Regions from separate parts of the Micromonospora sp. NBC_00362 genome, predicted to be linked through region 1. Evidence: riboswitches for the same ligand, from Rfam matches in the RefSeq annotation. Region 1 holds a riboswitch; each other region holds the start of a gene.
The links. Region 1 has a riboswitch for cobalamin ahead of OG992_RS07780 (ribonucleoside-diphosphate reductase subunit alpha). Riboswitches for the same ligand answer to the same signal wherever they lie in the genome.
Positions count from the first base shown of each region.

Region 2: linked by a shared signal. The riboswitch ahead of OG992_RS01295 (acyl-CoA thioesterase) and the one ahead of OG992_RS07780 (ribonucleoside-diphosphate reductase subunit alpha) in region 1 are both predicted to bind cobalamin.
Region 3: linked by a shared signal. The riboswitch ahead of cobN (cobaltochelatase subunit CobN) and the one ahead of OG992_RS07780 (ribonucleoside-diphosphate reductase subunit alpha) in region 1 are both predicted to bind cobalamin.

Region 1 is NZ_JAPENH010000001.1:1,672,695-1,682,983, reverse strand. It holds gene OG992_RS07790 (FadR/GntR family transcriptional regulator) at 1-693, opposite strand, end outside; gene OG992_RS07785 (enolase C-terminal domain-like protein) at 701-2,098, opposite strand; cobalamin riboswitch at 2,531-2,748, shown strand; gene OG992_RS07780 (ribonucleoside-diphosphate reductase subunit alpha) at 2,940-5,258, shown strand; gene OG992_RS07775 (ribonucleotide-diphosphate reductase subunit beta) at 5,315-6,310, shown strand; gene OG992_RS07770 (MerR family transcriptional regulator) at 6,771-7,685, opposite strand; gene eno (phosphopyruvate hydratase) at 7,804-9,069, shown strand; gene OG992_RS07760 (arsenate reductase ArsC) at 9,051-9,491, opposite strand; gene arsB (ACR3 family arsenite efflux transporter) at 9,510-10,289, opposite strand, start outside.
Region 2 is NZ_JAPENH010000001.1:278,687-288,975, forward strand. It holds gene OG992_RS01265 (PepSY domain-containing protein) at 1-401, opposite strand, end outside; gene OG992_RS01270 (cytochrome c oxidase assembly protein) at 335-2,590, opposite strand; gene OG992_RS01275 (copper resistance protein CopC) at 2,649-3,230, opposite strand; gene OG992_RS01280 (Dyp-type peroxidase) at 3,227-4,441, opposite strand; gene OG992_RS01285 (copper chaperone PCu(A)C) at 4,465-5,067, opposite strand; gene OG992_RS01290 (copper resistance protein CopC) at 5,133-7,226, opposite strand; cobalamin riboswitch at 7,357-7,571, shown strand; gene OG992_RS01295 (acyl-CoA thioesterase) at 7,774-8,220, shown strand; gene OG992_RS01300 (zinc-dependent alcohol dehydrogenase family protein) at 8,330-9,322, shown strand; gene OG992_RS01305 (GNAT family N-acetyltransferase) at 9,860-10,289, shown strand, end outside.
Region 3 is NZ_JAPENH010000001.1:945,880-956,168, forward strand. It holds gene OG992_RS04100 (hypothetical protein) at 1-261, opposite strand, end outside; gene OG992_RS04105 (hypothetical protein) at 263-565, shown strand; gene OG992_RS04110 (hypothetical protein) at 554-1,273, opposite strand; gene OG992_RS04115 (RNA polymerase sigma factor) at 1,266-1,847, opposite strand; gene OG992_RS04120 (hypothetical protein) at 1,975-2,310, shown strand; gene OG992_RS04125 (MFS transporter) at 2,318-3,613, opposite strand; gene OG992_RS04130 (helix-turn-helix transcriptional regulator) at 3,672-4,631, shown strand; gene OG992_RS04135 (MBL fold metallo-hydrolase) at 4,725-5,231, opposite strand; cobalamin riboswitch at 5,572-5,701, shown strand; gene cobN (cobaltochelatase subunit CobN) at 5,982-9,650, shown strand; gene OG992_RS04145 (magnesium chelatase subunit D family protein) at 9,647-10,289, shown strand, end outside.

The DNA.
Region 1 (10,289 bases):
GGCGTCGTCGGGTAACCCCTGCAACGACTCCTCCACGCCGATCAGGTGGTTGGCCATCCGGGTGCGCGCCCGCTCCGGGTCGCGCGCCACGAGGGCCTTCAGGATCGCCACGTGTTCGTGATGGGTGCGCAGGTCCGCGCCCTCCTCGTGCAGACTCCGCCAGAGCCGGCCACGGATGGTGCGCCCGGCGAACGCTTCGATCAGGCCGACGAGCACCGGATTCTCGGCGTGCACCGAGATGATCCGGTGGAAGGCGATGTCGATCTCCATGATCCGCTCGTGGTCCGGCGGTGACTGGCCGATCAACCGGGCCGCCTCGTCGAGCAGGTCACCCGCCTGGGCCAGGGCCTCGTCGGTGATCCTGGTCGCCGCCAGGCAGGCGGCCTCGCACTCCAGCAGCCGGCGAACGGTGTGGATGTGCCGGGGGTCGCCCTGGCCCTGGAAGTCCACCACGAAACCCATCGGCGCCAGCAGTTGTGGCGCGTCGAGGTTGGTGACGTAGGTGCCGTCGCCCTGGCGGATGTTGACGATGCCGAGGATCGACAGGGCCGACATCCCCTCGCGCAGAGATCCACGCGAGACGCCGAGCTGCTCGGCGAGGTCCTTCTCGATGGGCAACCGGTCCCCGGGCCTGAACTGCCCTTCGAGGATCATCCGCTTGATACCGTTGACCACTTCGTCAGTGCGAGACATGATCCCCCTAGCGGCCGGCGGGGGTGGCCTTCCCACCCGCAGTCACGTACGCCGCCTCCGGAGATGACACGGTAGTCGGGTCTGTCGCCGCCCAGTAGTGGCCGTCGGGAAAGCGGTAGAGCGCTACCGACTCCTGACGCATCCGGGTGGAGTAGCCGGGCTGGCTGGGCAGGACGTATCCGCTGCCGGAGCCGGTGTCCCGGATGATGCAGGGATCGGTGAAGTGCTCGTGCAGGTGGTCGACGAACTCGGTGACCCGGTTGGTGAGGTCTCCCGAGACCGCGACGTAGTCGAGCACCGACACGTGTTGGACCATCTCGCACAGGCCGACACCGCCGGCGTGTGGGCACACCGGGACGTCGAACTTCGCGGCGAGCAGCAGCACGGCGACGATCTCGTTGATGCTGGCCAACCGGCCGGTGTCGAGCTGGCAGAAGTCGATGGCCTCGGCCTGGAACAGCTGCTTGAACATCACCCGGTTGTGGCAGTGTTCGCCGGTGGCGACGCCGATCGGAGCGACGGCGCGGCGGACGGCGGCGTGGCCCAGGATGTCGTCGGGGCTGGTCGGCTCCTCGATCCACAGTGGCGTGAACTGCGCGAGGGCGGTGACCCAGTCGATGGCCTGACCGACGTCCCACACCTGGTTGGCGTCGATCATCAGGTTGCGATCCGGCCCGAGGATCTCGCGTGCGATAGCGCATCGGCGGATGTCGTCGTCGAGGTTGGCGCCCACCTTGAGCTTGACGTAGCCGTAGCCGGTGTCCACCGCCTCCTGGCACAGCCGGCGCAGCTTGTCGTCGCCGTAGCCGAGCCAACCCGCGGAGGTGGTGTAGGCGGGGTAGCCGGTCCGGTCGAGCTCGGCGAGGCGGGCGGCCTTCGTGCCCTCCTTGGCCCGCAGGATGGCCAGTGCCTCGTCGCGGGTCAGCGCGTCGGACAGGTAGCGCAGGTCCGCGATGTCGACGAGTTGCTCGGGGGACATGTCGACGAGCAGCCGCCACAGCGGCTTGTCGGCGAGTCGGGCGACCAGGTCCCACGACGCGTTCAACACGGCGGCCAGGGACAGGTGGACGACACCCTTCTCCGGGCCGAGCCAGCGCAGTTGCGAGTCGGAGGTGAGGAGGCGGTAGACAGCGCCCATGTCCGCTGCCATCGTCGCCACGTCCAGGCCCACCAGGAGCTGTGCCTGGTGGACCGCCGCCGCGGCGACGATGTCGTTGCCTCGGCCGATGGTGAAGGTCAGGCCGTGCCCCGCGAGTGGCGCGCCCGCGCCGTCGACGCCGTCGGTGTGCAGGACGACGTAGGCCGCCGAGTAGTCGCCGTCCTTGTTCATGGCGTCTGACCCGTCAGCGGTCAGGGAGGTGGGGAAGCGGACGTCTTCGACGGTGACGGCGGTGATCTGCGGCATGCGCTCCTCGCCCGGCTCGGCTAAAGATCAGATGATCACTGGGAGTATACGGAGGGCTGCTCCAGCCCGTCAACGATGTCGATCACCGTAGGCCCACAGACATATGATGTTTGCGCCGCAGGGTCGTTCCGCCTTGTCGCCCATCGTGCCGGTAGACGGGCGAAGGTGGCGGGGGTGGCGGGTTGTGGAGATTGGATGTTCCCCCTCGCGCCAAGGCATTGACGTCGACGTATGGGAGCACTCTACGGTGCCGTGGCCTCGATACATCAAATCTTTGTCGACTGTCGACACGCGCGGGGAGAGTCCGGTCTCTGGTGCCCGGCCTCGGTCGGCGTGGGGTGGTCGGCCGGGGTGGTGACGGTGGTCACCGAGTGAGTCGCCGACACGCCCGAGACCGACATGTGGGGTGTGACAACGGCTGTGTCCCTATATATGGTGTCGAGCGCAGCTGGTTCGGCCGCTCATCCGGGGCGGTCGAGGCAACAGGGAACCCGGTGGAAATCCGGGACTGTCCCGCAGCGGTGAGTGGGAACGACCGCCGTCATCAGCACTGGGCCACCAATCGGCCTGGGAAGCGACGGCCAGTAGGAGACCGGCGAGTCCGGTCGTGCCCGCGAGTCCGAAGACCTGCCAGCGCGCCGCGTACCCGCACCCGGGTGGGCGGCGGTCCGAGGCCGCGTGGGACGGCTGACGCCACCTGACCCACGCCGTGCTGGCGTGGCGTCCGCCGGTGTCTGTCTCCTCGCGTCCGGACCACCAGGTCTCGAACTCCGAGGAGCGAGTGGTGACAGTCACCGAGGTAGTCCCGGCCAGCGGCGACGCGATCCTGCGGCGGACGCCGATGCAGGTCCGCAAGCGCGACGGCGGCACCGAACCCGTGGACGTGAACAAGATCGTCCGGGCGGTCGAGCGGTGGGCCGACGACCTGACCGACGTCGACCCGATGCGGGTGGCCACCCGCACCATCAGCGGCCTCTACGACGGCGCGACCACTGCCGAACTGGACCGGCTGTCCATCCAGACCGCGGCCGAGATGATCGGCGAGGAGCCGCAGTACTCGCGCCTCGCCGCGCGGCTGCTGGCCGGCTACGTCGACAAGGAGGTGCGTCGACAGGGCATCACCTCGTTCAGCGCGGCGATCCGGGCCGGCCACGCCGAGGGCCTGATCGGTGACGACACCGCCGCGTTCGTCGACGCGCACGCCACGACGCTCGACCACGCCATCGACCCGGACGGCGACCGCCGGTTCGAGTACTTCGGCCTGCGCACGGTGTACGACCGCTACCTGCTGCGCCACCCCACCAGCCGACTGGTGCTGGAGACCCCGCAGTACTGGCTGCTGCGGGTGGCCTGCGGCCTGGCCCGGACGGCGGACGAGGCGGTCGGCTTCTACCGACTGATGTCCAGCCTGGCCTACCTGCCCAGCTCACCGACCTTGTTCAACTCCGGGACGCGGCACACCCAGATGTCCTCCTGCTACCTGGTCGACTCCCCGCTCGACGAGCTGGACTCCATCTACCAGCGGTACGCCCAGGTCGCCAACCTGTCCAAGTTCGCCGGTGGCATCGGCATCGCGTACTCCCGGGTCCGCTCCCGCGGCGCGTTGATCCGGGGCACGAACGGGCAGTCCAACGGGATCGTGCCGTGGCTGCGCACGCTGGACGCGAGCGTCGCCGCGGTGAACCAGGGTGGCCGGCGCAAGGGGGCGGCCTGCGTCTACCTGGAGCCGTGGCACCCGGACATCGAGGAGTTCCTGCAACTGCGGGACAACACCGGCGAGGACGCCCGGCGCACCCACAACCTCAACCTGGCCAACTGGATTCCAGACGAGTTCATGCGCCGGGTCGAGGCCGACGAGCTGTGGTCGCTGTTCGACCCGCACGAGGTGCCCGAGCTGCCCGACCTGTGGGGGGAGCGGTTCGACGCCGCGTACCGGGAGGCCGAGGCGCAGGGCCGCTACGTGCGGCAGGTTCCGGCACGGGAGCTGTACGGGAAGATGATGCGGACCCTCGCCCAGACCGGCAACGGCTGGATGACCTTCAAGGACGCCGCCAACCGGCTCTGCAACCAGACCGCCGAGCCGGGCAACGTGGTGCACCTGTCGAACCTCTGCACCGAGATCGTCGAGGTGTCCAGTGACACCGAGACCGCCGTGTGCAACCTCGGCTCGGTGAACCTCGCCGCACACCTCACCGACGGCGGCATCGACTGGGAGCGGCTGCGCGCCACGGTGCGGACCGCGGTGACCTTCCTCGACCGGGTCATCGACATCAACTACTACCCGACCGCGCAGGCGGCGGCGAGCAACCCCCGCTGGCGGCCGGTCGGGCTCGGGCTGATGGGCCTACAGGACGTGTTCTTCGCGCTGCGGCTGCCGTTCGACTCGCCGGCCGCCCGCGAGCTGTCCACCCGGATCAGCGAGGAGCTGTACCTGACCGCGCTGGAGACCTCCGCCGACCTGGCGCGCGACTTCGGCGCGCACCCGGCGTACCCGCAGACCCGGGCCGCGCGAGGCCAGCTCCAGCCCGACCTGTGGGGTGTCGAGGGTACGCAGACCGCGCGGTGGGACGCGCTGCGCGAGCGGGTCGAGGCGTACGGGCTGCGCAACTCGCTGCTCGTGGCGGTCGCACCGACCGCGACCATCGCCTCGATCGCCGGGTGCTACGAGTGCATCGAGCCGCAGGTGTCCAACCTGTTCAAGCGCGAGACCCTGTCGGGGGAGTTCCTCCAGGTCAACACCGCTCTGGTACGCGAGCTGAAGGCCCGCGGTCTGTGGACCGAGCGGATTCGTTCGGCGATCAAGCGGGCGGAGGGGTCGGTGCAGGACATCGCCGAGCTGCCGGCCGGCGTACGGGAGTTGTTCCGCACCGCGTGGGAGCTGCCGCAGCGGGCGCTGATCGACCTGGCTGCCGCCCGCGCCCCGTTCATCGACCAGTCCCAGTCGTTGAACCTGTTCCTGGCCGCGCCGACCATCGGCAAGCTCTCCTCGATGTACCTGTACGCGTGGAAGGCCGGGCTGAAGACCACCTACTACCTGCGCTCGCGCCCCGCGACGCGGATCCAGCAGGCCACCGTCAGCGCCGTCGCACCCGTCGTCGTCGACGCGGAGGCGCTGGCCTGCTCGCTGGAGAACCCCGAGTCGTGCGAGGCCTGCCAGTGACTCCCGCCGACGCCGCCACCACCGATGCCAGCACCACCGACACGAGGACCACGCACATGCTGCTCGACCCCGGGATGGACCTGACTCTCCGCCCGATGCGCTACCCGCACTTCTTCGACCGGTTCCGCGACGCGATCCGCAACACCTGGACGGTCGAGGAGGTCGACCTGCACGCCGACCTCGCCGACCTGGACAAGCTGTCGCCGGCCGAACGGCACCTGGTCAGCCGCCTGGTGGCGTTCTTCGCCACCGGTGACACGATCGTCGCCAACAACCTGGTGCTCAACCTCTACCAGCACGTCAACAGCCCGGAGGGTCGCCTCTACCTGTCCCGCCAGCTGTTCGAGGAGGCCGTGCACGTCCAGTTCTATCTCAACCTGCTCGACACGTACGTGCCCGACGAGACCGAACGCTTCGAGGCCTTCGCGGCCATCGAGAACATCCCCTCGATCCGTCGTAAGGCCGAGTTCTGCTTCCGGTGGATCGACTCCCTGACCGACCTGCGGGAGCTGCGATCCCGCGAGGACCGGCGCACGTTCCTGCTCAACCTGATCTGCTTCGCCGCCTGCATCGAGGGTTTGTTCTTCTACGGCGCGTTCGCGTACGTCTACTTCCTGCGCTCCCGCGGGCTGCTGCACGGCCTCGCCTCGGGCACCAACTGGGTGTTCCGCGACGAGTCCATGCACATGGCGTTCGCGTTCGACGTCGTCGACACCGTCCGCGCCGAGGAGCCGGACCTGTTCGACGACGACCTCGCCGACCAGGTTCGCCGGATGCTCACCGAGGCGGTCGAGTGTGAGGTGCAGTTCGCCGAGGACCTGGTGGGCCACGGTGTGCCCGGTCTGACGTTGGCCGACATGCGGGAGTACCTCCAGCACGTCGCCGACCGCCGCCTCGCCCAGCTCGGCATCGCGCCGCACTACGGTTCGAGCAACCCGTTCGGCTTCATGGAGTTGCAGGACGTGCAGGAGCTGTCCAACTTCTTCGAGCGGCGGGTGTCGGCGTACCAGGTCGGGGTGACCGGCACCGTCGCCTTCGACGACGACTTCTAGGCGGCGACCTCGGCCCACGCGTTGCCAGTGAGGACCACCCCGTCCGCGCCGATCTTGCAGTTTCGGTCGCCGGTATGCGCGCAATGCCCTGTTATGTCGCGACAGGAAGTGCAAGATCGCGGGGGAAGGGGCGGTCCGGTCTCGTCGATCATGGAGTTATGGTGCCTGATTGGTGTTGTGCGGGCACTTTGTCGCCCACCACAACTCCATGATCGACGAGGTAGCGCGGGGTTGGCGAACAGCCAGTCCGTCTAAACGCGACGGTGCTGGGCTACTTCTCATCAATCGATCAAGGAAGCGGCGCGCTCAGCTCTGGGCTTCTGCGACGTAGACACCTTTGCCTGGATGGCCCTCGACCAGCTCGCGGTCTTTGAGAAATCTCGTTGGCGATCCGCCGCATCGATCATGTTGCAGAAGTAACTGTGGACGGTGAGCGGTGCGGCGCGTTCGACGACGACTTCTAGGCGGCGACCGATCCGGGAGCCTGGCGTCGCTTGGTGAGCCACCGCATCACGTGCAGGGGGTGCGACGCCGGGTCCGGGATCGGGTGGAAGACGTGTTCGACAGCACCGTCGGCGACGATCAAGGTCAGCCGCTCGTAGAGCGTCATGTCGCCGGCGGCGCGGGTCGGCAGCCGCAGCGCCTCGGCCAGGGTCAGTCTCGGGTCGGGGATCAGCGGGTAGGGCAGACGCAGCCGGTGGGCGAGTTCCCGCTGGTACCCGGTCGACTGCGCGGACAGGCCGTACACCCGGGCGGCGCCGGCCGCGCGGAGTTCCGCGTGGTGGTCGCGGAACCAGGCGGCCTGCTCGGTGCTGCCGCGGGCACCGTGGATCTCCAGCAGGCCGTTGGGCAGGTCCACACCCGGTCGTCCGGTCAGTGGGTAGACGAAGATGACGCTGCGCCCGGCCCCGAGCGCGCCGAGATCGACCGGGCGGCCGTCGGTGCCGTAGAAGGACAGCGGTGGCAACCTGACGCCGACCAGCGCGGTGGGGTCGGCGCCTTCGGCGGGACTGCCGGGTACGACCTGGGTCGCGGCGGCGTCCAGGCGTGCGTCCAGCGCGTCCCGCTGGGCGGTCAACTTGCCGATCCGTTCCTGGAGGTTCGTGATGGTGCTGCGGTACGTGGCCACCGCCGCCGCGCACACGTCGGTGTCGTCGGAACCATCGGCGATCGACTCGACGAACGGGCGGGTCTCCTCGACGGTGAGGCCGAGCGCCATCAGCTCGCGGATCTGCGCCACCAGCCGCACCGCGATCGGGTCGTACTCCCGGTAGCCGTTGCTCAGCCGCCGGGGTACGACCAGCCCGGCCGACTCGTAGTACCGCAGTGCCCGGACCGTGGTTCCGGTCCGGCGTGCCAACTCACCCACCCGCATCCCGCGACCCTAAACCCGCACCCCGGGGTACGGGTCAACGTGTCCATCGTCGCGGTGTCAGGGCCGCCGTTTCCTGCCAGTCTGGCTGCGAAAAGGCAGCTTGAACAGGGAGTGTGCGATGACGGCAATCAGTCGGGTGTGGGCTCGGCAGATCCTCGACAGCAGGGGCAACCCGACGGTGGAGGCCGACGTGGTCCTCGCCGACGGGTCAACCGGCCGGGCGGCCGTGCCGTCCGGCGCGTCGACGGGGGCGAACGAGGCGGTCGAGCTGCGTGACGGGGACCTGACGCGTTTTCACGGCAAGGGCGTGAGCACTGCCGTCGCCGCTGTCAACGGCGAGATCGCCGACGCGGTGCTCGGGCTCGACGCGGAGGACCAGGCCCTGATCGACGAGACGATGATCGCGCTCGACGGTTCCAAGGACAAGGGTCGACTGGGTGCCAACGCGATCCTGGCGGTGTCCCTGGCGACCGCGAAGGCGGCGGCGTTGGCCCACCGGCAGCCGCTGTACCGCTACGTCGGCGGCGTCGGCACCCGCCTGCTGCCGGTGCCGATGATGAACATCATCAACGGTGGAGCGCACGCCGACAATCCGCTCGACTTCCAGGAGTTCATGATCGCCCCGGTCGGAGCGCGGACGTTCGCCGAGGCGGTCCGGATGGGCGCGGAGGTCTTCCACACCCTCAAGGCGTCCCTGGCCGCGGCCGGGCACAACACCAACGTCGGTGACGAGGGCGGCTTCGCGCCGAACGTCACGGACGCCGACGAGGCGCTGCGGTTCGTGCTGCGCGCCATCGAGGACACCGGTTACCAGCCCGGCGTCGACGTGCGGATCTGCCTCGACCCGGCCAGCTCGGAGTTCTTCCGCGCGGGTGTCTACGACTACGTCGGCGAGGGACGCCAGCGCAGCGTCGAGGAGCACATCGACTACCTGCTCGACCTGCTCTCCCGGTACCCGATCAGCTCGATCGAGGACCCGATGGCCGAGGACGACATCACCGGCTGGAAGCGGCTGACGGCGGTGGCGGGGGAGCGCGTGCAGTTGGTCGGCGACGACGTCTTCTGCACCGACGTCGACCGGCTGCGCGACGGGATCGACGGCGGCTACGCCAACGCGATCCTGGTCAAGGTCAACCAGATCGGCACCCTCACCGAGACCCTGGCGACGGTCGACGCCGCGCACAAGGCGGGGTACCGGGTGGTGATGTCGCACCGATCCGGGGAGACCGAGGACACCATCATCGCCGACCTGGCAGTGGCCGTCGGCTGCGGTCAGATCAAGACCGGCTCGCTGTCGCGCTCCGACCGCACGGCCAAGTACAACCAGCTCATCCGCATCGAGGAAGAGCTCGGCGAGCGCGCCAGCTACGCCGGAGGCCGTTGAGGGCTGTCCTCCGGTCGGGTGGCGAGGTTCAGCTCGGCGAGGAGCTTCTCCACCCGACCCCGGATCTCGTCACGGATCGGGCGGACGGCGTCGACTCCCTTGCCGGCCGGGTCGTCGAGCGTCCAGTCCTCGTAGCGCTTGCCGGGGAAGACCGGGCAGGTGTCGCCGCAGCCCATGGTCACGATGACGTCGGAGGACTCCGCTGTCGCGTACTCCAGAAGTTTGGGGGTCTGGTCGGTGATGTCGATGCCGACCTCGCGCATGGCCTGCACGGCGGCGGGGTTGATCGTCTCGGCCGGCGCGGAGCCGGCGGAGCGGACCTCGACGGTGTCGCCGGCGAGGTGGCGCAGCCAGCCGGCGGCCATCTGGGAGCGGCCGGCGTTGTGGACGCAGACGAACAGGACGCTGGGTCTGTCGCTCATGTCGGGGTTGCCTTCCGGTTACGCGGTCGCGGATTGCGGGGGAGTGAAGAAGCGGCGGCGGGCCCACAGGGAGACGTAGACCAGCCCGACGAGGACGGGTACCTCGATCAACGGGCCGACGACCCCGGCGAGGGCTTGGCCGGAGGTGACTCCGAAGGTGCCGATCGCGACGGCGATGGCGAGTTCGAAGTTGTTCCCGGCGGCGGTGAACGCCAGCGTGGTGGTGCGTTGGTAGCCGAGGCCGATGGCCCGGCCGAGGGCGTAGGAGCCGGCCCACATGAGCGCGAAGTACACCAGCAGGGGCAGGGCGATGCGGACGACGTCCAGGGGTCGGCTGGTGATGGCGTCGCCTTGCAGGGCGAACAGGATCACGATGGTGAACAGCAGCCCGTAGAGGGCGGCCGGGCCGATGCGGGGCAGGAACCGTGCCTCGTACCAGGCGCGGCCCTTGGCGCGTTCGCCGAGGCGGCGGGTGAGGTAGCCGGCGAGCAGCGGGATGCCGAGGAAGATGAGCACGTTACCGGCGATGTCCCACGCGGAGACGTTCAGCTCGGCGCCGGAGAGCCCCAGCCACTGGGGGAGCACGGCGAGGTAGAACCAGCCGAGCAGGCCGAAGGCGACGACCTGGAAGACCGAGTTGAGGGCGACCAGGACGGCGGCGGCCTCCCGGTCGCCGCAGGCGAGGTCGTTCCAGATGATGACCATGGCGATGCAGCGGGCCAGGCCGACGATGATCAGCCCGGTGCGGTAGGCGGGTTGGTCGGCCAGGAAGATCCAGGCCAGGGCGAACATCACGGC
Region 2 (10,289 bases), 1.4 Mb from region 1:
CCCAGGTGCAGGTGGCGGTGCAGGTCGTCCAGCCAGGTGGTGACCGGTGTGGACCCGAACCAGGTGGTGAGTTGCCCCTGGGACTCGCCGGTGTACGGGTTGATGTAGACGGTGTGCTGGTTCTCGCCGAGCTCGGGCAGGGAGAACACCACCTTCGTGGTCCGGTCGCCGTCACCGGGTTGCACAGTGGCGATGCTGCCGTCGGGGTGCGCGTTGCGCGCGGCCCCAATCTGCTCGGCCAGCGGCAGTTGACGCTCACCCACCTGGGCGACGGTCAGCTGGTCGCCGTAGAGGATGGTGTCGAGTTGCGGGGTGGTGGTGAAGGCCAGGCCGGTCAGTGCGGCGACCACCAGGAACGGGGCGACGAGGATGCCGGCGTAGAAGTGCAGCCGCAGCAGCAGCGCGCCGAACGCTGACGGGCGCCGGACGGGTCGGGCCGGTTTCTCGGTGGTAGTGGCGGGCTCCGCCGTCGGCGTGCCGGACAGTTCGGTGAGAGACATGGTGATCCGATCGGAAGAGTCGGGAAGTACGAAGCTGTTCCCGTACTGGTCTGGTCGCCCGGTGGGGTGTCGCGCCGGCCCTGACTGGTAGTCGGGGGAGAGCCGTCGGCGGTTCCCGAAGATCGGTCGGCGCGGAGGCACTGGCGAATCAGGACGATCATGACGACGACGGCGGGCAGCTCGCCGAACGCCCAGGCGATGCCGGCGCCGAGCTTCTGATCGGCCAGCAGCGACGACGCCCAGCTCGGGTGCACGGCGAGGTACCAGTCGGGGGCGATGACTGTGGTCGTCTGCATGAGGACCAGGCCGAAGAAGCCGTGCGCCATCATCGACGCCAGGTGGATGATCACCAGCAGGGGATGGGGGAGGCGTCGGCGGCCCGGGTCGACCCCGATGAGCACCCAGAACAGCAGATAGCCGGCGACCACGAAGTAAGTGAGCATCGCGAGGTGACCGAGGTGGGAGCGCATCAGCACACCGAGCAGGTCGCTGAAGTACAGGCCGAACAGGCTGGCGGTGTAGATGCCCAGCGCGACGAGCGGATGGGTGAGCAGTTTCGTGAGCCGGCTGTGCACCGCGATCAGCAGCCACTCCCGGGCACCGCGTACCCCCGGGTCGGTTGGTCGACGCAGGGTGCGGAGGGCGAGGGTGATCGGCGCGCCGCCGACCAGCAGGATCGGCACCAGCATCGACAGCGCCATGTGCTGGGCCATGTGCGCGCTGAACAGCACGTACGCGTAGCGGGCGACACTGAGGTTGGTGGTCGCGGCGAGCAGCAGCAGCCCGCCCACCCAACTTGCCGTCCGGGCGAGAGGCCAGGGGTGCCCTCCGATGTGCATCCGTCGCACGCCGGCCAGGTAAGCGCCGATGCCGAGAGCGCAGAGGGTCAGGAAGAACATGTCCGGCAGCGGCTGTCCGAGCAGGTTGCCAGCGGTGGGTGCGGTGGGCATCGGGAAGCCGAGCAGTTCGGTGATCGGGTCGGCGTCGGTGCCGGCTTCGGCGACCGGAGTGGGGCTGCGGGAGAGCGCCACGGCCAGCCCCACCGTGGCGGCGAACACGATCAGTTCACCGGCGGCGAGTCGGCCGAACGCCCATCGCCGTCCAGCGCGCAACGCCGGCAGGGTGCGGGAGCGGTGTACCGCGCCGAGCGTGCCGAGGATCAGCAGGGCGGCGAGCTTGCCGAGCACCAACCAGCCGTAGCGGGAGTGCCAGAGTTGGTCGACCGGACCGAGGCGAACCGCGGCGTTGGCTGCCCCGCTGACAGTCACGGCGACGAAGCAGCCCAGGGCGAGGCGGCTGTACCGGGCGGCGGCGTCGGCCAGCAGCCGACTGCGTCGTACCACCAGCAGGGCGATGAGGGCGCCGATCCACACCGCGGCGGCGAGGATGTGCAGGGCCAGACTGGTGACGGCGATCTGGTGGTTACCGGCCCCGGCGGAGTGCCCGGTGAAGGCCGGGGGCAGCACCGCCACCAGGGCCAGGACCGCGACGGTAGCGGCGAGCCCACGGGACACCCCGAATCTGGCCAGCAGCGCCACGACCACTGCCAGTGTGGCCTGGAGTGTGAGCGACTGGCCCTGCGAGATGGTGGTGGCGAAACTGACGACGGTCGCGGGCCCGAGCGTCGTCAGTGGTTGGCCGAGCAGGTCCGAGGCGGTCAGCGCGATCAGGGACAGCGCCGTCGCCGACCAACCGAGCGCGGCGACACCGGCCCGCCGCAGCAGCAGGTAGCCGTGCGGCGAGACGCTGCGTCCGTCGCCGGGCAGCAGGAACGCGGCGGTCACCAGCATGCCGACGGTGACGGTGGCCAGACCGTCGGACAGCAGCCGGAACACGGGTAGTGCCCTGGTCGTGATTGGTCCCGCGTCGGGGAGGCCCGGGATCGCGGACGTGAGCGCGCCCCCGACCCGGAGGCCGAGCACCAACAGTGTGACCGCCGACGCGACGGCGACGACAGTGACCAACCAGCCGGAGCCCGGAAAACCTTTGTTTCGGACGGCGGACGGGGCTGGACCGGTCGGAGTTACCGCGACGGTGCGGGCACCGCTCGGATCGTCGATGGTGGACTGCCGTGGTTCTGTGTCGGACACGTGTTGACCTTGCTTGGTGAGGTGATGGGGCGAGCCGACCGCACGAGGGAGGGTCGGATCAGCGCCGGGCCGCCCGCAGCCACAGCAGCCCAGCCGTCACCAGGACGAGAAGGGCCAACGCGGCAGCCGCGACGAGTATGCCGGCGCTCGGACCGCCGCCGGACTTCGCGGCGGCGGCGGACGGGGCGGGTACCGACGCGCTGACGTTGGCAACCGGCGCGGCGCTGGACGTCGGATCGGCCACAGTGAACGGATAGGACCCCTGCACCGGGTGCCCGTCGACGGAGACGACCCGGTAGGCGACCGTGTAGGTCCCGTTCGGCAGGGTGTCGGTCACCTGGACCGTGCTCTTCGCGCCGGTGACCACCGGCTCGCCGATAGGAAGCTTCCGCTTGCCGGCGTCGGTGAGCACGATGGTGGTGAACGCCGGGTCGAGTCGCTGCATGAATTCGAGCGTGACCTCGGTCGGTGCGCTCTGCACCGTCGCGTCCCGGGCGGGCGTGGCCGTCTTGAGCGAGTTGTGCGCCCAGGCCGGGCTGGCCGGGACGAGCCCCGCGACGAGGACGGCGAGCACCGCCGCGCCGAGCCGGACGGCGGTGGGGCGGGACGACGGTACGGTCATGACGGTGGGCGTGGTCATCCGAGCACCTGCTCGCCGATCCACCCGCCCGGTTGACATCCGGGCGGGATGGCGAAGACAGCGGACCCGATCGGCGTGGTCCACTCGTTGAGCAGGTCCCGATCGGCCAGCCGGCGCTGGATGGGCAGGAACTGTCGGGCGATGTCGGCCTGGTACGAGGTGAAGATCAGGCCGCTGTCCGCGTGGCCCTCCACCGTCGGCACCCCGTCGTAGTTGTAGGGCCGGCGCAGGATCTTCAGCCGGTCGTCGGTGACGTGAGCGCGGGTCATGTGCGAGAAGTCGGGGATGACGGTGAGGCCGTCGGCGTCGGTGGCGGCGAAGTCGGGTTCGTCGTGTTCGGCGGTGCCGGTGAGCGGGGCGCCGGTGTCGAGCCGTCGCCCGACGGCCAGTTCGCGGTCGGTCCGGCCGAGCAGGTCCCACGTTTCCATGTTCATGCTGATCCGCCGGAGGACCACTGTCGTGCTGTCACGCAGCCACGCCGGGCCGTCCGGGACCCAGAGGGCGGTGTCCATGGGCGCGCCGGGTCGAGGGTTGGCGGTGCCGTCGAGCTGACCGAACAGGTTGCGTTGGGTGTGGCCGCCCGGCTCGACACCGGGGCTGCGCCGGAAGCCCTGCTGGACCCACCGCACAGTGGCGAATGGTCGGCTGTCCTTGATCAGGACCCGCTGGGCGTGGGCGACGGAGATCGCGTCGTCAGCGCAGATCTGCAGCAGCAGGTCGCCGCCGGACCAGGCCGGCTGAAGCCGGTCGATGCGGAACGACGGCAGTTCGGTGACCGATGCCGGCCGGCGGTCGTCGACGGCGGCCGCCCGGTAGAGGCCCGGCCCGAAGCCGAAGGTCACTGTCAACCGTGCCGGCAGCAGCCCGAGTTCGGCCTCGGTGTCGGCCAGCGCGGGTCGGCCCTGGGTGAGCCGCGCGGCATCGTCGGTGAGCAACCGCAACATCCGGCCCAGCGCGGCCCGGTCGACGCCGGCCCGCAGTGTGAGCGCCACGAACGACGCGTGCGCCTGCGGTTCGGTGGCCACCCCGGCCTGCCGGGCGCCGTGGAACGGCTCGACCAGCCCTCCGACGGTCGCCACGGGCGTCGTGTCGGCGGCGGTCGCCGTCGGCGGCCCGGTCCTCCCCGCGCGGGTGCCGGCGATCGCGGCACCACCGGCCAGGGCTCCGCCGGCGGCCAGTGCTCCGCCGGTGAGCAGGCCGCGCCTGCTCACCGGCCGGACCTGTGGTGTCCGCGTCACGATGCCGGGCTCATGCTCATCTCCGGCGTGGCGCTCATGCTGGGCATCGGCTCGCCGTGCCCGGGGGCGTAGCTCTCCTGCGCGCCGGTGAACGGCTTGGCCATGGCGCGGAACTGCTGGGTCTTGCCGTCGGCGAAGGTCAGGGTGACTGTCAACTCGTCGCCGGCCTGAACGGGCTTGGTGAGGTTCATCAGCATGAGGTGGTCGCCCCCGGGCTCCAAGGCGTGCGTGCTCTTGGCCTTGATCACGATGCCGCCCTGCTTCTGCCGCATCACCATCTTGCCGTCCTTCATCGCCATCTCGTGCAGCTCCATCGGCGACAGCGAGGTCGTGGCACTCGTCACCGTGACATCGGTGTCGCCGTCGTTGACCAGGGTCCCGAAGGCCGCCGTCATGCCCTTGTCGGCGGCCTTCACCCACGGGTCACGAATGCCGAGCACACCAGCGTCCGGGTTGGCCGAGGCCGACGCGGGCGGGCTCGCCTGCGCTGTCGACGGAGAGTCGGACGAGCCGCAACCGGCGACGCCCACCGTCAGGATCGCGGCGGCGAGGATGGCGGCCGAGCGGCGGCGTGAAGCGTTCGGGCTGGTGGTGCGCATGTGTTCTTCCTCCGATGGTTGCTGCTGGGAGGTTGGTCGGCCGCAGCTCGGAGAAAGTTCCGGACTCAGGGAACGTTGATCGTGAACTCCCCGGTGTGCACAGTGCCGGCGACCTGGAAGTCGAAGAAGGCCCGGTACCGGCCTGAACTCGGCGCGGTCAGCCAGAACTTGACGGTCCCGTCGACCAGTTCCTGCTCGGGGTGGACGTGCACGTAGCCGAGGTCGCCCTCACGGACGACGACCAGGTGCCCGTACGAGCCCAGGTACCGTTCCAACTGCGCCGGTACGGTCGGGTCGGCGCTGACCTGGAAGTGCATCGGCGCCGTCACCCCCACCGTCGGGGCGCCGGTCATCGAGACCGTGTACGGGCCAGCCGTCGCCTGTGCCGCCGCGGGCGGCAGCACGGTCGGGTTGTGCGCGCCGGGCACCGTGTGGTCGACGCCGAGCACGAGGGGCTGCTGCTTGCCGTCGGCCGCGGTGACGGAGAAGTCGGCGTAGACGCGGTAGCCCCCGGGCCGGGCCAGCGTCAGGGGGACACTCCAGGTGCCTTCGGGTGCCATCGTCGGGTGCAGGTGCTGGTAGCCGGACAGGTCGCGGCCGACCACGATCAGGTGCAATGGCTTGTCGTGGACGACAGCGAAGGTCGTTGCCGGCTGCCTGTCGGTCCCGACGATGCGGAACCGGTAGTCGGCGCGTACACCAGGGGGTTGGGACCGCTCCAGCGGTTGCAGGGTGTACCCACCGGCGCTGACCGTCGTGCCGGTCGCCAGCGTCGCGCCTGTCGCGTCGTCACCCCGATGCGTGTGCGGCCCGGTGCCCGCCGGGTGTTGGTGCCCGTCGGTCGCGGAGCCCACCTGTCCCGAGGCGGGCGATCCGCCGGCTGACGGTCGTGCGTTGCTGGTCGCCGGACTCTCGTCGGCGGTGCCGATACGGGCCAACCCGAACCCGGCCAACAGGGCCGCCACCAGGCCACCGACGAACAGCGCCAGGTGGGTGTTGCTCAACCGGGACCCAGGCGTCGCGGCGGCGAGGTCCGTGTCGGGCCGTGGTCCGGTGTCGACTGTCAGCTCGTCGTCCGTGCTGGCGAGGGCCGTGGTCACCTGATCGGTAGGCGTCGGATCGACCGCAACGCCCGTGCGGGCCGTGACGACCGTGGTGCCCTTGCGCGCCGCCGGCACTGTGGCGGGCCGCCGTTTGTCGCTCGCAGTACGCGCGACGACGCCGGTCGCCGCACCGGCCTTGCCCCCGACGGTCTTGCCAGCGGCGGTCTTGCCGCCGACGGTCTTGCCCCCGGCGGTTTTGTCCCCGGCGGCCTTGCCGCCGACGGTATTGCCAGTGCCGGCCCTATTCGTGGTACGGGCGCCACCGCCGCGTCGACCGGAGGTCGCCGCCGAGGCACGGCCCCGGCCGGTGGGTGTGCCGGCGGATCGGCGACGCCAGACGACGAACCCGACCGCCGCCCCGACCGCCGCGACCGCCGCCGCCCAGCCGGCCCAGGCCGGTGCCCCGGGACCGCTCTCCTCGGTCGACCCGGTCGACGGGGCCGCCGCGGCCGGCGGGGTCGACGGATCGTCGGCGGTGGTCGGCACCGCCGAGGCCTGCCCGGACGAGTTGTGCTGCTCGGTGGCGGTCACCAGCGCCGGGTCCGGTTGGGTCGACGGCGGGCTCCACCCCTTCGGCGCTGCCGTCACCCGACCGTCGTAGCGGAAGGTCAGGGTGCCCCGCACGGTGTCGCCGTCCGAGGCGACCGACAGGTAGCTCACCGAGTACTGGCCCTTGGCGGGCAGGTGGGCGACGGACACCACCGCGGGGAACCCCGTCGTGTACTCCCGTGGCTCGAACTGACCGTTGACCAGGAAGTACTCCCGTACCGGCTTGTCCAGTGGCTTCGGCTCCCCATACGACCAGCCGTTATCGACACGGACGCCGCCCGGGGCGGTGATCGTGAAGAACGCATTGGCGGCGGCCTTCTCGGTGAAGTACAGCCGCACCTCCGTCAACGGCTCGCGCACTGCGGCGCCGCTCGCCGGTGTGGACATGGCGAGGGTCCCGTGCGCGGCGGCGGGTTGGGCGGACGCGAGGAGGGCGACCGCCGAGGCGAGGAGGAACGCGAGGAGGCCCGAGACCACCCGCCCGCAAGTCTGGGGGAGACGACGCATCTGGATATCCTCACCCTCGCGAGACTTTTTTCAATAGCTGGCGATCTTCTTCCTCAGACGACAAAAGTTGACGATCAGGCCATCCGTCGCCGCGGCGGGACGCCCCGGGTGGACACATTCCCTGGCCAGCTATGCTGCCGACGGCGCTGGTTCGCCCCGTCGTGACCGGCGGGGCGTCGTAAGAGGGAACCCGGTGAAAATCCGGGGCTGCCCCGCAGCGGTGAGTGGGAACGACCGCCGTCATCAGCACTGGGCCAACGGCCTGGGAAGCGACGGCCAGTAGGGGACCGGCGCGACCGGTCAGGCCCGCGAGTCCGAAGACCTGCCGGCGCCGCGTACACAACCGTGTGCGCTGCCGTCGGCCTCGCGGGTGGGCTGAGCGGGTGACGGGCCGTGCGCGTGGTGCACGGCCAGGTCCTCGTCAGCGTGTGTCCGCGACCCGGCGGTGTGGTTTCCCGAGGGACGGACTGCCGCTGTGCATGACACCACCACCACCACCATCGCCGGCCGAGCGCCGTCGGCGTCGCACCTGACCCTTTCGCAGATCATGGACCAGCACCACACCAACCTGATGGGTACGGTGCACGGCGGCCGGATCCTCAACCTCATCGACTCCGTCGCCGGTGTGGTCGCCGCCCGGCACTCCGACGGGCCGGCGGTGACCGCCGCCATCGACGAGACGGCGTTCCTCCGCGCGGTGCGGGTCGGCGACGTCGTGCACGTCGACGCCCGGATCACCTGGGCCGGCCGCAGCTCGATGGAGGTGGCCGTCAAGGTGACCGCCGACCGGTGGGACCGGGCGGTGCCGCCCACCGACGTGGCCACCGCCCACCTGGTCATGGTCGCCATCGACGACGACGGTCAGCCTCGGACGGTGCCGCCGCTGCTACCGGAGACCGACGGGGACCGGCGTCGGTACCGGGAGGCGGAGATCCGCCGGAAGCACCGACTGGCGCTGCGACGCGCGTTGCTCGACGGTGCCGAAGACGACTGACCAGCGCTCGGGCCCGCCCGTGGCGGCGCTGGCGCGGTCCGAGGAACCCGCCCCGCCGCCTATCCGGTCGGATAGCGTCCACGTGAAGCCTCGATCACGGAGAGTGTGGATGGTTATGCGCGCTGCGGTGTTGCGGGAGTTCAACGTTCCGCTGACGGTCGAGGAGATCGATCAACCCACCCCCGAGCGCGGGCAGGTGCTGGTGCGGATCGTCGCCAGCGGGGTCAACCCGCTCGACACGAAGATCCAGGCTGGAAAGGCCGCGCACGCGCGTGTCGAGCTGCCTGCGGTGCTCGGCCTGGACCTCGCCGGTATCGTCGCGGCGGTCGGCGCGGACGTGACCGGCTTCGCGCCGGGAGACGAGGTGTACGGGCTGTGCGGGGGCGTCGGCGGCCTTCAGGGCTCGCTGGCCGAGTACGCCGCAGTGGACGCCCGGCTGCTTGCCCACAAGCCGAAGGCACTCTCGATGCGGGAGGCCGCCGCGCTGCCCCTGGCGGCGATCACCTCCTGGGAGGGGCTCGTCGACCGGGCTGGGGTCCACGCCGGCCAGAAGGTGCTGGTGCACGGCGGTGCCGGCGGGGTCGGATACGTGGGTGTGCAACTCGCCCAGGCGCGCGGCGCCGAGGCGTACGCCACGGGCGGGCCGGCGAGCATGCGGGTGATCGAGAGCCTGGGCGCCGTGCCGATCGACTACACGACGAGCAAGGTCGAGGAGTACGTCGAGAGGTACACCGGCGGCGAAGGGTTCGACATCGTCGTCGACAACGTCGGTGGCGCGACGCTCGACGCGTCGTTCGCGGCGGTACGCACCTACCACGGGCACGTCGTCAGCGCGCTGGGCTGGGGCTCACACTCGCTCGCCCCGCTGTCGTTCCGAGGCGCGACCTATTCCGGGGTGTTCACCCTCTTGCCGATGCTCACCGGCCGGGGCCGCGAACACCACGGCGACATCCTGCGCGAGATCGCGGCGCTGGCCGATGCCGGCGCGTTGCGCCCGCGACTGGACCCGCGAGCGTTCACGCTCGACACGGTCATGGACGCCCACGACCTGGTTGCCGGCGGCACCGCCGAGGGCAAGGTCGTCGTGGACGTCGCCGGTTGAGCCGAGCCGTTCGTTCCCGCGGAGTGCTCTGTGGTTCTGCGCAGCGGTCGACAAGGTTCTAGGTGGCCTTGCAGGGGAGTGTGCGCAGGTCAAGGCAGTGAGCTGTTGGTGGGCCTGGCCCCGCAACTGGGAGCAGATTGGGTGCAGGTTGGCGAAGTGGTCAGGCGTGTTGTTTCGGGATGGCTGGCGCCGGCCCTAAACAGGGTCGTAAGGAACCACGCGCGGCGGTGCAGGAGCGAACTCTTGCTCTAACCCATCAGGCCGATGGTTGCGATGACCACATCTCGTTCAGCCGGTAGGTGAGGAACCTGCCACCGTCGGAACGTTTGCCCAGACGGGAACAAGGTCGTTCGCCCGGTAGGGCGCTCCACCTTGTCCCCGTCCTGGGGAGGCTGGACGGTCTACGACTGCCCAACGAGGAGATCCGCTTGAGTCCGCAGGGACTTGAGCCGCAGGCACTGGAGCCTTGCTCTAGCCGAGCGAGAGGAGCCCTTCCGTCCGCGCGAATCATCCTCTGAGCTTCGCTAGCCTCTGCACGTGATCTCCTACCGCGCTACCGCCCCCGCGGACCTCGACCGCGTGACGCCGTGGATCGTGACCGAGCCCGTTGGGTGGATCCCCGCCGACCGTTACCTGGCCGATCTGGCCGAGGACATGTACCGACCGGAATGGACATGGATCGCCGAGCACGACGGCCAGGTCGTGGGACGGGCATTGTGGTGGGGGCCGAAGGGGAGCCCGCATCCGGTCGCGCTCGACTGCCTCGACGTGGATCCAGCCCTGGACGACCGTGCCGCCGTCGCCGCCGAGCTGATCAAGGCCGCGCTGGCCGGATTCCCGGAGCCGGTGGAGTACAGCATCGAGGTCACCGGCGGCTGGCGTGACGATCCGGCCACCTTGGCGGCCGTGGAGTGGCGGCGGGCGGCGGCGCACGCGGCGGGCCTCATCCGCGAGGTGGAGCGGCTGC
Region 3 (10,289 bases), 730 kb from region 1:
CATCGTGTCGGTGTGCCCGGACCAGCGCAGGTCGAGGCGCCAGCAACCGGCCTGCGGCAGGTCGATGATCGACGGACCGGGGCCACCGGCGACCTCCCGGATCACCCGGGTGTCCGTGCCGTCCAGTCTCGCGGTGATCACCAGGGTTGCCGGCGCGGTCGGGTCGGGCGAGGTCGTGGCGGCGCGGGCCACCCAGAGGATCTTGTTGTTCGACCCGTCCGTCCGGACCTGCCGCAGCGGATGGGCGAACAGCACCGCCACGATGTCACCCTTCGCGCCGAAGACGTGCGGAACCCGCGCGTCCCCGCTGAACCCGGCGTCCGCCCAGTCCGGCAGGGACCCCGTCTCGACCCGCGCCGCGCAGGCGGTCGCGGTGCTCGCCGTGGTGGCCGCACCCGCCGTTGGCGCCGCTCCGCTGGTCGTGGTCGTGCACCCCGCCAGCAGGACCACCGAGGATGCCAGCGTCAACCTGCCCCAGGAAACCATCTCACCCCTTCCGGTACGCGTCGACGACTCGTCCACCCTTCCGACACCGCCCACGCCCGCCGGGTTCCTAGCCCAGTGAGCGCGCGATCTCGATCGCCTCGGCCTTGGTGAGGGTGCCCTCAATCCGGTAGCTCACGTCGTCGTCCTGCCAGATCAGGGTCGAGCCGGCCAGTCGGGCGGTCTCCCGGCGGATCTCGCCCGCCCGGTCCACGTAGGACAACGCGTGCGGGCCGTCGACCCAGACGGCGAAGTCGCCGTTGACCTGGACCCAGTTCGCGCCCGGCGGGCTGACCTCCTTGTGGAAGGCCAGGTCGAGGTGACCGTCGAACGCGTCGACGCGCAGCGCGCCCCCGTCGTAGAGCAGCGTCGCCACCCGGTACCGGCCCGTGGCGTCGGGGTCGGCGACCAGCACCTGTTCGGGCGTGCCCAGCATCGCCGGCAGGCGGATCGGGAACCGTACCGACCGTTGGGCCTCGTCCAGGGCGACGGTCCGCTGCCCGGGCAACGGCGACGCGGTGCCGGCGGGCGGCGTCGGGGCGGGCGAGGTGGCGATGCTGACCCCGGCGAAGCGCAGCAGCCCCGTGACGGCGTCGGCGATCGCGGCCCGCGTCGGCGGCAACACCGCCACCAGCAGGGCGACGAGCGCCACCGCGGCGAGCGACCGCCACCGGCGCCGCCGGGGCGACGGCGTGCCGAGCCGTACGCGGACGCGGGCGGTCACGTCGGGCGGATCGGGGGTGTCCAGCCAGGTGGACAGGTCGCGCAGTTCCCGTTCGAGGTCACCCATGCCGGACCTCCGCACTGTCGAGCAGGCCACGGAGCTTCGCCAGCGCCCGGGACGTACGCGACTTCACAGTGCCCCGGGGCCAGCCCAGAGCCGACACCGTCTCCTCCTCGGTGAGATCGAGGAAGAACCGGCAGACGATCACCTCACGGTCCCGTACCGGCAGTTGTCGCAGCGCCTGTACCAGCGACGCCCGGCGCTCACCGGCGAGGACCCCGCCGACCGCATCGTCCTCGGCGATCTCGGACGTCGGGTCCGCTGCCGCCGCCCGCAGCACGAGCCCGTCGCGCCGGCCACGGGAGCGGTGCAGGTTGCGGGTCTCGTTGGCGACGATCGCGAGCAGCCACGACCGGAAGGACGCGTCACCCCGGTATCGGGACAGCTTCCGGTACGCCTTCACAAACGCCTCCTGGATGACGTCCTCGGAGTCCGAGCCCGCGCCGAGCAGCACCGCGGTCCGGTACGCGGACGCGGTGTGCCGGGCGACCAGGAGGTTGTACGCCTCCAGGTCACCTGCCCGAGCGCGGGTGACGAGCGCCTCGTCGTCCAGGGGAGCCTCCGTTCGGATCACACTCATGACACCGCCCACCCGCCGCGGGTTCCACGGGGATTTCCCGACGTGGGTCAGCTCTCTCCCATCCGGCGTGCAGCGTATTGCCAGGAACCGGTGCTGCACTGGAGGGACGTCGAGGAGAGGGGCGGGCATGAGCTGGTTCAACCGCCGGTCACGGGGTGCCGAGGCGACCCCGACGAAGCTGGACCGGGAGGCGACCCGCGACGACCTCGCGGCGCTGGAGGCGTTCGTGGCCACCCGGCGCGGGGTGGAGTTCTACCTGGAGCCGGAGACGACCGCGACGGACACCACTGTGGTGGCGATCGCGCACGACGGCGAGTGGATCCGCCGCCGTACCGGAACGCCGCGCGCGGCCGGGTCCATCGCCCGCAAGCACGCGGTGCCGCTGTACGAGGCGGCGCGCACCGGCTACCCGGAACGGATGCGGACCTGGAGCCGGGCCCACCCGGAGCGCCATGCCCGCTGAGGCCAGGTCAGTGCGGCTGGGCCGGCGCGGGTTCGTGGAGAGCGGTAGCGCGGGCCTGCACCAGTCGGAATTCGGGTGAGGTGACAGTTCGTACCGTCACGGTGAGCACCAGGACGCAGAGAGCTGCTCCGCCCCAGAAGACCGCTCTGACGCTGACCAGTTCGGCGGTGAGGCCGGCGGCCAGGGCCCCGAGCGGCATGGAACCCCAACTGGTCAGGCGGCTGACCCCGCTGTAGCGCCCCATCATCTCGTCGGGCACGACGAGTGCGCGCAGCGAGCTGTAGGTGACGTTCCACGCGCCGGAGCCGGCGCCGCCCAGGACGGTCGCCGCGGCGACCAGCCGGGGGGACGAGGTGATGGCCGGTGTTACCAGCAGGACGGCGAAGCTCGCCATCGACGCGGCGAGGACGACCCGCCGTCCGAGGCGGCGGGTGAGAAAGGGTGCGGCGGAGGCTCCCACCACGCCGCCCACCCCCAGGGCTCCGATCAGCAGGCCGTATTCCGCGTGGCTCAGGTTCATCGGTCCGGGTGCGATCGCGTAGACGGCGATGACCGCCATCCAGGCCGCCCAGCACCCGCTCGCCGCACCGGCCACCAGCAGCAGGGACCGCAGAATTCTTGCCTGCCACACGTACCGGATGCCCTCGCGGATGTCGACGCGGAGGCCCGGAAGCTTCGCCCTCGGTCCGGGGTGACCGCTGCTGCGGTAGTGACCGGTCATGACTGCCAGTGCGAGTAGTGCGCCTGCGTAACCAACGCCGCCGGCACCGAGTGCCACGGCCAGTCCGGCGGCGGCGAGCAGACCACCCAGCGGGGGCCCGATGAACTCGTTGGCCGCGGTCTCGGTCGCTGTCAATTTCGCGAACGCGGATTCCATGCGACTGCGGGGTATGACCATCGGCACGACCGACATCCGGGTGGTGTCGGCGAACACCTCGGCGGTGCCGAGGAGCAGCGCACCCGCGTACAGGCCGGCCAGCGGGAGGGCGTCCACGAGGACGGCGCCCACGAGCACGGCGAGGACCAGGGCGCGCGCGGCGGCCATCGTCATGATCAGGCGCCGGTGGTCCACCCGGTCGGCGAGGGCACCGGCGGGCAGTGCGAACAGCAACCAGGGCAGGGTGTTGGCCAGGGTGGCACCGGCGACCAGCGCAGGGGAGTCCGTCATCGAGACGGCCACCAGAGGCACTGTCAGCTTGACGACGCCGTCAGCCAGGTTGGTGATGGCGGCACCGGCCCACAGGGCGTTGAAGTTCCGCGTGCTCACTGTCGTCGGGTCGCCTGGTTGGGTGTCGCTGTGCATGGCCAGGAGCTTGCGACATCCTGCGGCACCTCCCTAGAGTTTCGACTGGAGGCGAAACGTGGCGGTGTTCCTGGTCGACGCCGAAGTGATGGCGCGGGCGCGTTTCGGCACCTCGCAGCTCACCGAGACGTTGGGGGCGCTGAATATCCTGCGCCGGGCTCAGCCGCTTCCGTGGCATCGGGTCTGGCGGGACCAGCACGTCGATGCCTTCCGGGGCTATCTCGACGGTGACCCGGTGACCCGGGCCATTCTGGCGCACGCCATATCGTCCTCCTGGATGGCCGACTTCCTGACGGTGCCGCCCGCCCGTCCGGACATGACGCTGGACGACGAACTCGTGGAGCTGGAATCGCTGCCGGATGACCGGATCCGTGCCGATCTGGCCCACGTACGTTCTCCGCTGGCTGCGGAACTGCGCGGTTCGGGGTTGGCGAGCCGGACGGCCGCTCTCCTGCGCTGGGTCTGGCACCACACCATTGAGGCGGATTGGCCGCGCCGGCAGTCGGTGCTGCGCGCCGACGTGGTGTCCCGGATCTCCCGGCTGGGCCGGGACGGATGGTCCGGGGTCCTCAACGACATGAGGCCCGGCACGCGCTGGCTGGGCAACGGCCGGCTGCAGGTCGAGGAGCGGCCCTACCCACCGTCCGACGTGCGCGGCGGGACGCTGACGTTCTTCGCGGCCCACTGCCGGGGAGGCTGGATCTCCTGGAGGTTGCCCGACCGCTTCGGGATCGTCTATCCGGTGACGGGAATCTTCGCCGAGGCGGCTCTCACCACCCCGGATCCACTGCGCCGCCTGCTCGGGAACGCGCGGAGCACGATTCTGGTGCAGGCGGCTGAGCCGGTCAGCACCACGGCCGTGGTCGCCGCGACCGGGCTGCCGCTCGGTACCGTCGGTGGTCACCTGCGCGTGCTGACGGATGCCGGTTTGCTCCAGAAGCGCCGGTCAGGCCGGGAGGTCCTCTACTGGTGGACGGATGCGGCACGGACGCTGGTGGCCGGGGCCTCATCGTTCTGAAGGGTCACGGCGTCAGGTGCCCGCACCCGGTGCCGGAGAGCGTTTGCCGCCTGGATCAGGCGCCCTCGACGGCCGAGCGGGCCTGCTCGAGCGTCATCGGCTCCCGCCGCCGACGTGGCGTAGCTCGACCCCGACCGGCAGCTCGTCCAGGTCGGCGAAGGTGCGGGTCGGCGGCAGGATGGCGAAGTCTTCCCAGGACGCCATCGCGCGTGCGCGGGCTGAGAAGCTCGGGCGGAGGCGGGCATCGGCGCGTATCTGCTCCTGCAGGTAGGGGTGGCTCCACGGCCGGGCGGCCTCGGCGCGCAGCAGCGCCACGGCCGTCTCGTGCCCGACGATCTCCACGCCGGGCCAGGCGCAGGCGCCCCACACGTGGTCCCAGTGATGGTGGGTGTAGACCAGCCAGCGCGGCTCCGGAAGCCCGGCGGCGGCCAGCGCGGCCTGGATCTCGCGGGCGTGCGCGGGGCTCTGCCCGGCGTCGATCATCACACTGCCGCGTTCGTCGGCGACGACGGCGACACCGGCCTGGACCGCCTCCGGGTCGGGATCGCCCGGATACTGCCAGACACGGCCCGCCAGGTGATGGAACTGCGGGGCGACCATGATGATCGACCTCCGAGATTGATCGCGGACACTGGTGTGGCGTTCGCCGATCCTAGGTGAGGGTGTCGGCCGGCACCGCCCTGCCGGAGGATCGGCGCAGGTCAGGACTCGTCCGGCCACCTTTGCTCTGCTTACCTATAGGCGCCGGTGACGCTCCGTGTCTGGTGCACATAGGTAAGCAGAGCAAAGGACGTCGCACATTGATCTGAGGCATTCCGTCGCGCGGAGTCGCGCTCGTATTAATCGTTGAATCTCGATGAGTCCCGTCCGCCCGGCGGGGTCGGACCGGCGTTGACCGGCGGCGCGGCGGTGTGGCAGCATTCGCGGCCTGACGGCAGTGAAGGAAGTCGGTGCGAATCCGACGCGGTCCCGCCACTGTCACCGGGGAGCGATCCCCCCTCGTGAGTCACGGCCGTGTGTCTGCGGTTGGAAGGCCGGGGGAGAGCGTCGATCCGGAAGCCAGGATACTTCGGCCGTCGGGACGTACCCCAGGGCGTGGACACCCGAGGAGGACCCGATGACGCACGGCGTCTCATTCATCGACGACTATCGTCGTATCGCGCTCCAGGCAGTGCGTTCCAAGGACACCGGCCACCGGCACCGCTGAGCTGATCGCCCGGCGCTGTCCGGCCCCGACGCATGCGTCGGTGCGCCGTTCGCGCGGGCCGTCGTACCGGCTGACGCCGTACCCACTCGCATCGCCCCGGTCACCCCCGTGAGGGTCCAGGGCGTCACTTTCCGGAGCATGCCGTGCGCATCCTGCTGCTGTCCACCGCCGACACCGACCTGCTGGCCGCCCGCGCCAGCGGCGCCGACTACCGGTTGGCCAACCCCGCCCGAGTCGCCGCCGAGGAGGTGCCCGCCCTGCTCGACGGGGTCGCCCTCGTCGTCGTACGCCTGCTCGGCGGTCGGCAGGCGTGGGCGGATGGCCTCGCCGCGGTGCTCGCCACCGGCGTGCCGACGGTGGTGCTCGGCGGCGAGGCGCTGCCCGACGCCGAGCTGATGGCCATCTCCACGGTGCCGTCCGGGGTCGTCACCCAGTCGCTGGTGTACCTCGTGGAGGGCGGTCCGGACAACCTCGGGCAGTTGGCCCGGTTCCTCTCCGACACGGTGCTGCTCACCGGCGAGGGATTCGCCGCACCCGCGCCCACCCCGGCGTACGGCGTGCACGGCGAACACCCCGCCGACCCGGACCGGCCCACAGTGGGAATCGTCTTCTACCGGGCACACGCCCTCGCCGGCAACACCGACTTCGTCGACGTGCTCGCGGACGCGGTCCACAAAGCCGGCGGTAACCCGCTGCCGATCTTCTGCGGCTCGCTGCGCGGGCTGACCGCGGGCGCCGGCCCACTCGGGCTCTTCGCCCGCTGTGACGCGCTGCTGGTCACTGTGCTCGCGGCCGGAGGTGCGGTCGCCGCCGACGCCTCCGGTGGCGGCGACGAGGACGCCTGGGACGTCGGCGCACTGGCCGCCCTGGACGTGCCGGTCATCCAGGCGCTCTGCCTCACCAGCACCCGCGCGCAGTGGGCCGACAGCGACGCCGGCCTGTCCCCGCTGGACGCCGCCATGCAGGTGGCCATCCCCGAGTTCGACGGCCGGATCGTCACAGTGCCGTTCTCGTTCAAGCAGATCGACGCCGACGGGCTCTCGGTCTACGCCGCCGACCCCGAGCGGGCCGCCCGGGTCGCCGGGATCGCGGTGCGCCACGCCCGGCTGCGGTACGTGCCGCACGCCGACAAGCGGGTCGCCGTGGTGCTCAGCTCGTACCCCACCAAGCACTCCAGGGTCGGCAATGCCGTCGGATTGGACACGCCGGCCTCGGCGGTCCGGCTGTTCGCCGCGCTGGCCGAGGCCGGCTACGACCTGGGTGACGCGCCACCGCCCGGCGACGGTGACGCGCTGATCCACGCGCTGATCGCCGCCGGTGGTCACGACGTGGAGTGGCTCACCCCGGAGCAGTTGGCCGCCGCCGAGGCCCGGATACCGGGGTCGACGTATCGGCGCTGGTTCGACCAGGTCCCGGCCGAGCTGCGGGAGCGGATGCGGGAGCACTGGGGTGAGCCGCCGGGCGAGCTGTACACCGAGGGCGGCGACATCGTGCTCGCCGGGCTGCGCTTCGGCAACGTGGTGCTGCTGATCCAGCCGCCCCGCGGCTTCGGGGAGAACCCCATCGCCATCTACCACGACCCGGACCTGCCGCCCAGCCACCACTACCTGGCCGCGTACCGCTGGCTGACGGCGCCCGCCGCGGACGGTGGCTTCGGCGCGGACGCCGTCGTGCACCTGGGCAAGCACGGCACCCTGGAGTGGCTGCCCGGCAAGGGCCTCGGCCTGGCCGCGGACTGCGCGCCCGACGCGGTCCTCGGCGACCTGCCGCTGGTGTACCCGTTCATCGTCAACGACCCCGGCGAGGGCACCCAGGCCAAGCGGCGAGCGCACGCCGTGGTGGTCGACCACCTGGTCCCGCCGATGGCCCGCGCCGAGACCTACGGCGACCTGGCCAAACTGGAACAACTGCTCGACGAGTACGCGACAGTGCAGGCCCTCGACCCGGCCAAGGTGCCCACCGTGCGGGCCCAGATCTGGGACCTGGTGCGCGCCGCCGAGCTGCACCACGACCTGCACGCCGAGGCGATGCCCGACGCGGACGACTTCGACGACTTCGTGCTGCACCTCGACGGGTACCTGTGCGAGGTCAAGGACGTCCAGATCCGCGACGGGCTGCACATCCTCGCCGACGCGCCCACCGGCGAGCCCCGGGTCAACCTGGTCCTGGCGGTGCTGCGCGCCCCGCAGATCTGGGGCGGCGCCCGGGCCCTGCCCGGCCTGCGACAGGCACTCGCCGTCGCGTACTCCCTCGACGAGCAGGAACTGCTCGCGTCGCCGGGACAGCGACTGGCGCTGCCCGCGGCGCTGACCGACGTGGTGGACGGGCCGGCCGGCACCGCCGCCGACGCGATCGACCTCATCGAGGCCCTCGCGCGGCGGCTGGTCGTCGGCATGGAGACCCTGGGCTGGGCCGTGGACACTGTCGACGCCGTGGTGGCCGAGGTGACCGGTCGGTCGATCCCGGACGTCGCCGCGGTGCTGCACTTCGCCGCCACCGAGCTGGTGCCCCGACTGGACCGCACCACCGACGAGCTGACAAACACCCTCGGCGCGCTCGACGGACGGTTCGTGCCGCCCGGCCCGTCCGGCTCACCCACCCGGGGCCTGGTCAACGTGCTGCCCACCGGCCGCAACTTCTACTCCGTCGACCCGAAGGCCATCCCCAGCCGCAACGCCTGGGACGTCGGGGTGGCCCTCGCCGACTCGCTGCTGGCCCGGCACCTCGCCGACACCGGGGCGTACCCCCGCTCGGTGGGGTTGACGGTGTGGGGCACCAGCGCCATGCGGACCCAGGGCGACGACATCGCCGAGGTGCTCGCGCTGCTGGGCTGCCGGCCGGTCTGGGACGACAGGTCCCGGCGGGTCACCGGCATCGAGGTGGTGCCGACCGCCGAGCTGGGCCGCCCCCGCGTCGACGTCACGGTGCGCATCTCCGGCTTCTTCCGCGACGCGTTCCCGCACGTGGTGGCGCTGCTCGACGACGCCGTCCGGCGGGTCGCCGCCCTCAACGAGCCGGACGAGGAGAACTACCTGCGCGCGCACGTCGCCGCCGACCTCGCCGAGCACGGCGACGAGCGGCGGGCCACCGCCCGGATCTTCGGCTCCAAGCCCGGCGCGTACGGCGCTGGGCTGCTGCCCCTGATCGACGCCCGTACCTGGCGCAGCGACGCCGACCTGGCCGAGGTGTACGCGGTGTGGGGCGGCTACGCGTACGGCCGGGGCCTGGACGGGCGGGAGGCGCGCGCCGACATGGAGCGCTCGTTCGCCCGGATCGCGGTTGCGGTGAAGAACCAGGACACCCGCGAGCACGACATCGTCGACTCCGACGATTACTTCCAGTACCACGGCGGGATGGTGGCGATGGTCCGCCATCTCACCGACACGTCACCGCAGGCGTACGTGGGTGACTCGGCGATGCCGCACGACGTGCGTACCCGCACGCTGGGCGAGGAGACCCGGCGGGTGTTCCGGGCCCGGGTGGTCAACCCGAAGTGGATCGCCGCGATGCGTCGGCACGGCTACAAGGGCGCGTTCGAGCTGGCGGCCACAGTGGACTACCTGTTCGGCTACGACGCCACCGCCGGCGTGGTCGACGACTGGATGTACGAGCACCTGGCCGCCGCGTACCTCTTCGACGACACCACCCGGGAGTTCCTGGAGAAGTCCAACCCGTGGGCGTTGCGGGGCATCACCGAGCGGCTGTTGGAGGCCGCCGACCGGGGGCTGTGGGCCGAGCCGGAGCCGGCCACCCTCGACCGGCTGCGCGACACGTACCTGGCCAGTGAGGGCGATCTGGAGGACCGGGCATGACCGCGACCTACCCGTTCAGCGCGGTGCTCGGCATGGCCGACATGCGGCTGGCGTTGCTGCTCAACGCGGTCTCCCCGGCGATCGGCGGGGTGCTGGTCCGGGGCGAGAAGGGCACCGCCAAATCCACCGCCGTCCGGGCCCTCGCCGCGCTGCTACCCCCGGTGCGCCAGGTGGTGGGCTGCCGCTTCGGCTGTGACCCGGCCGAGCCCGACCCGGCCTGCCCGGACGGCCCTCACCCCGCCGACGCCGCCGCCGAGACCCGTCCGGCCCGCCTCGTGGAGCTGCCGGTGGGCGCCGCCGAGGACCGGGTGGTTGGCGCGCTGGACCTGGAGAAGGCGATCGGCGAGGGGGTACGCGCCTTCGAGCCGGGCCTGCTCGCCGCCGCGCACCGGGGCGTGCTCTACGTCGACGAGGTCAACCTGCTGCACGACCACCTCGTCGACCTGCTGCTCGACGCGGCGGCGATGGGCCGCAGCCACGTCGAGCGGGAGGGCGTCTCGGTCAGCCACGCGGCCCGGTTCCTGCTGGTCGGCACGATGAACCCGGAGGAGGGGGAGCTGCGCCCGCAGCTGCTCGACCGGTTCGGGCTCACAGTGGAGGTGGGCGCCAGCCGGGACCCGGAGATCCGGGTCGAGGTGG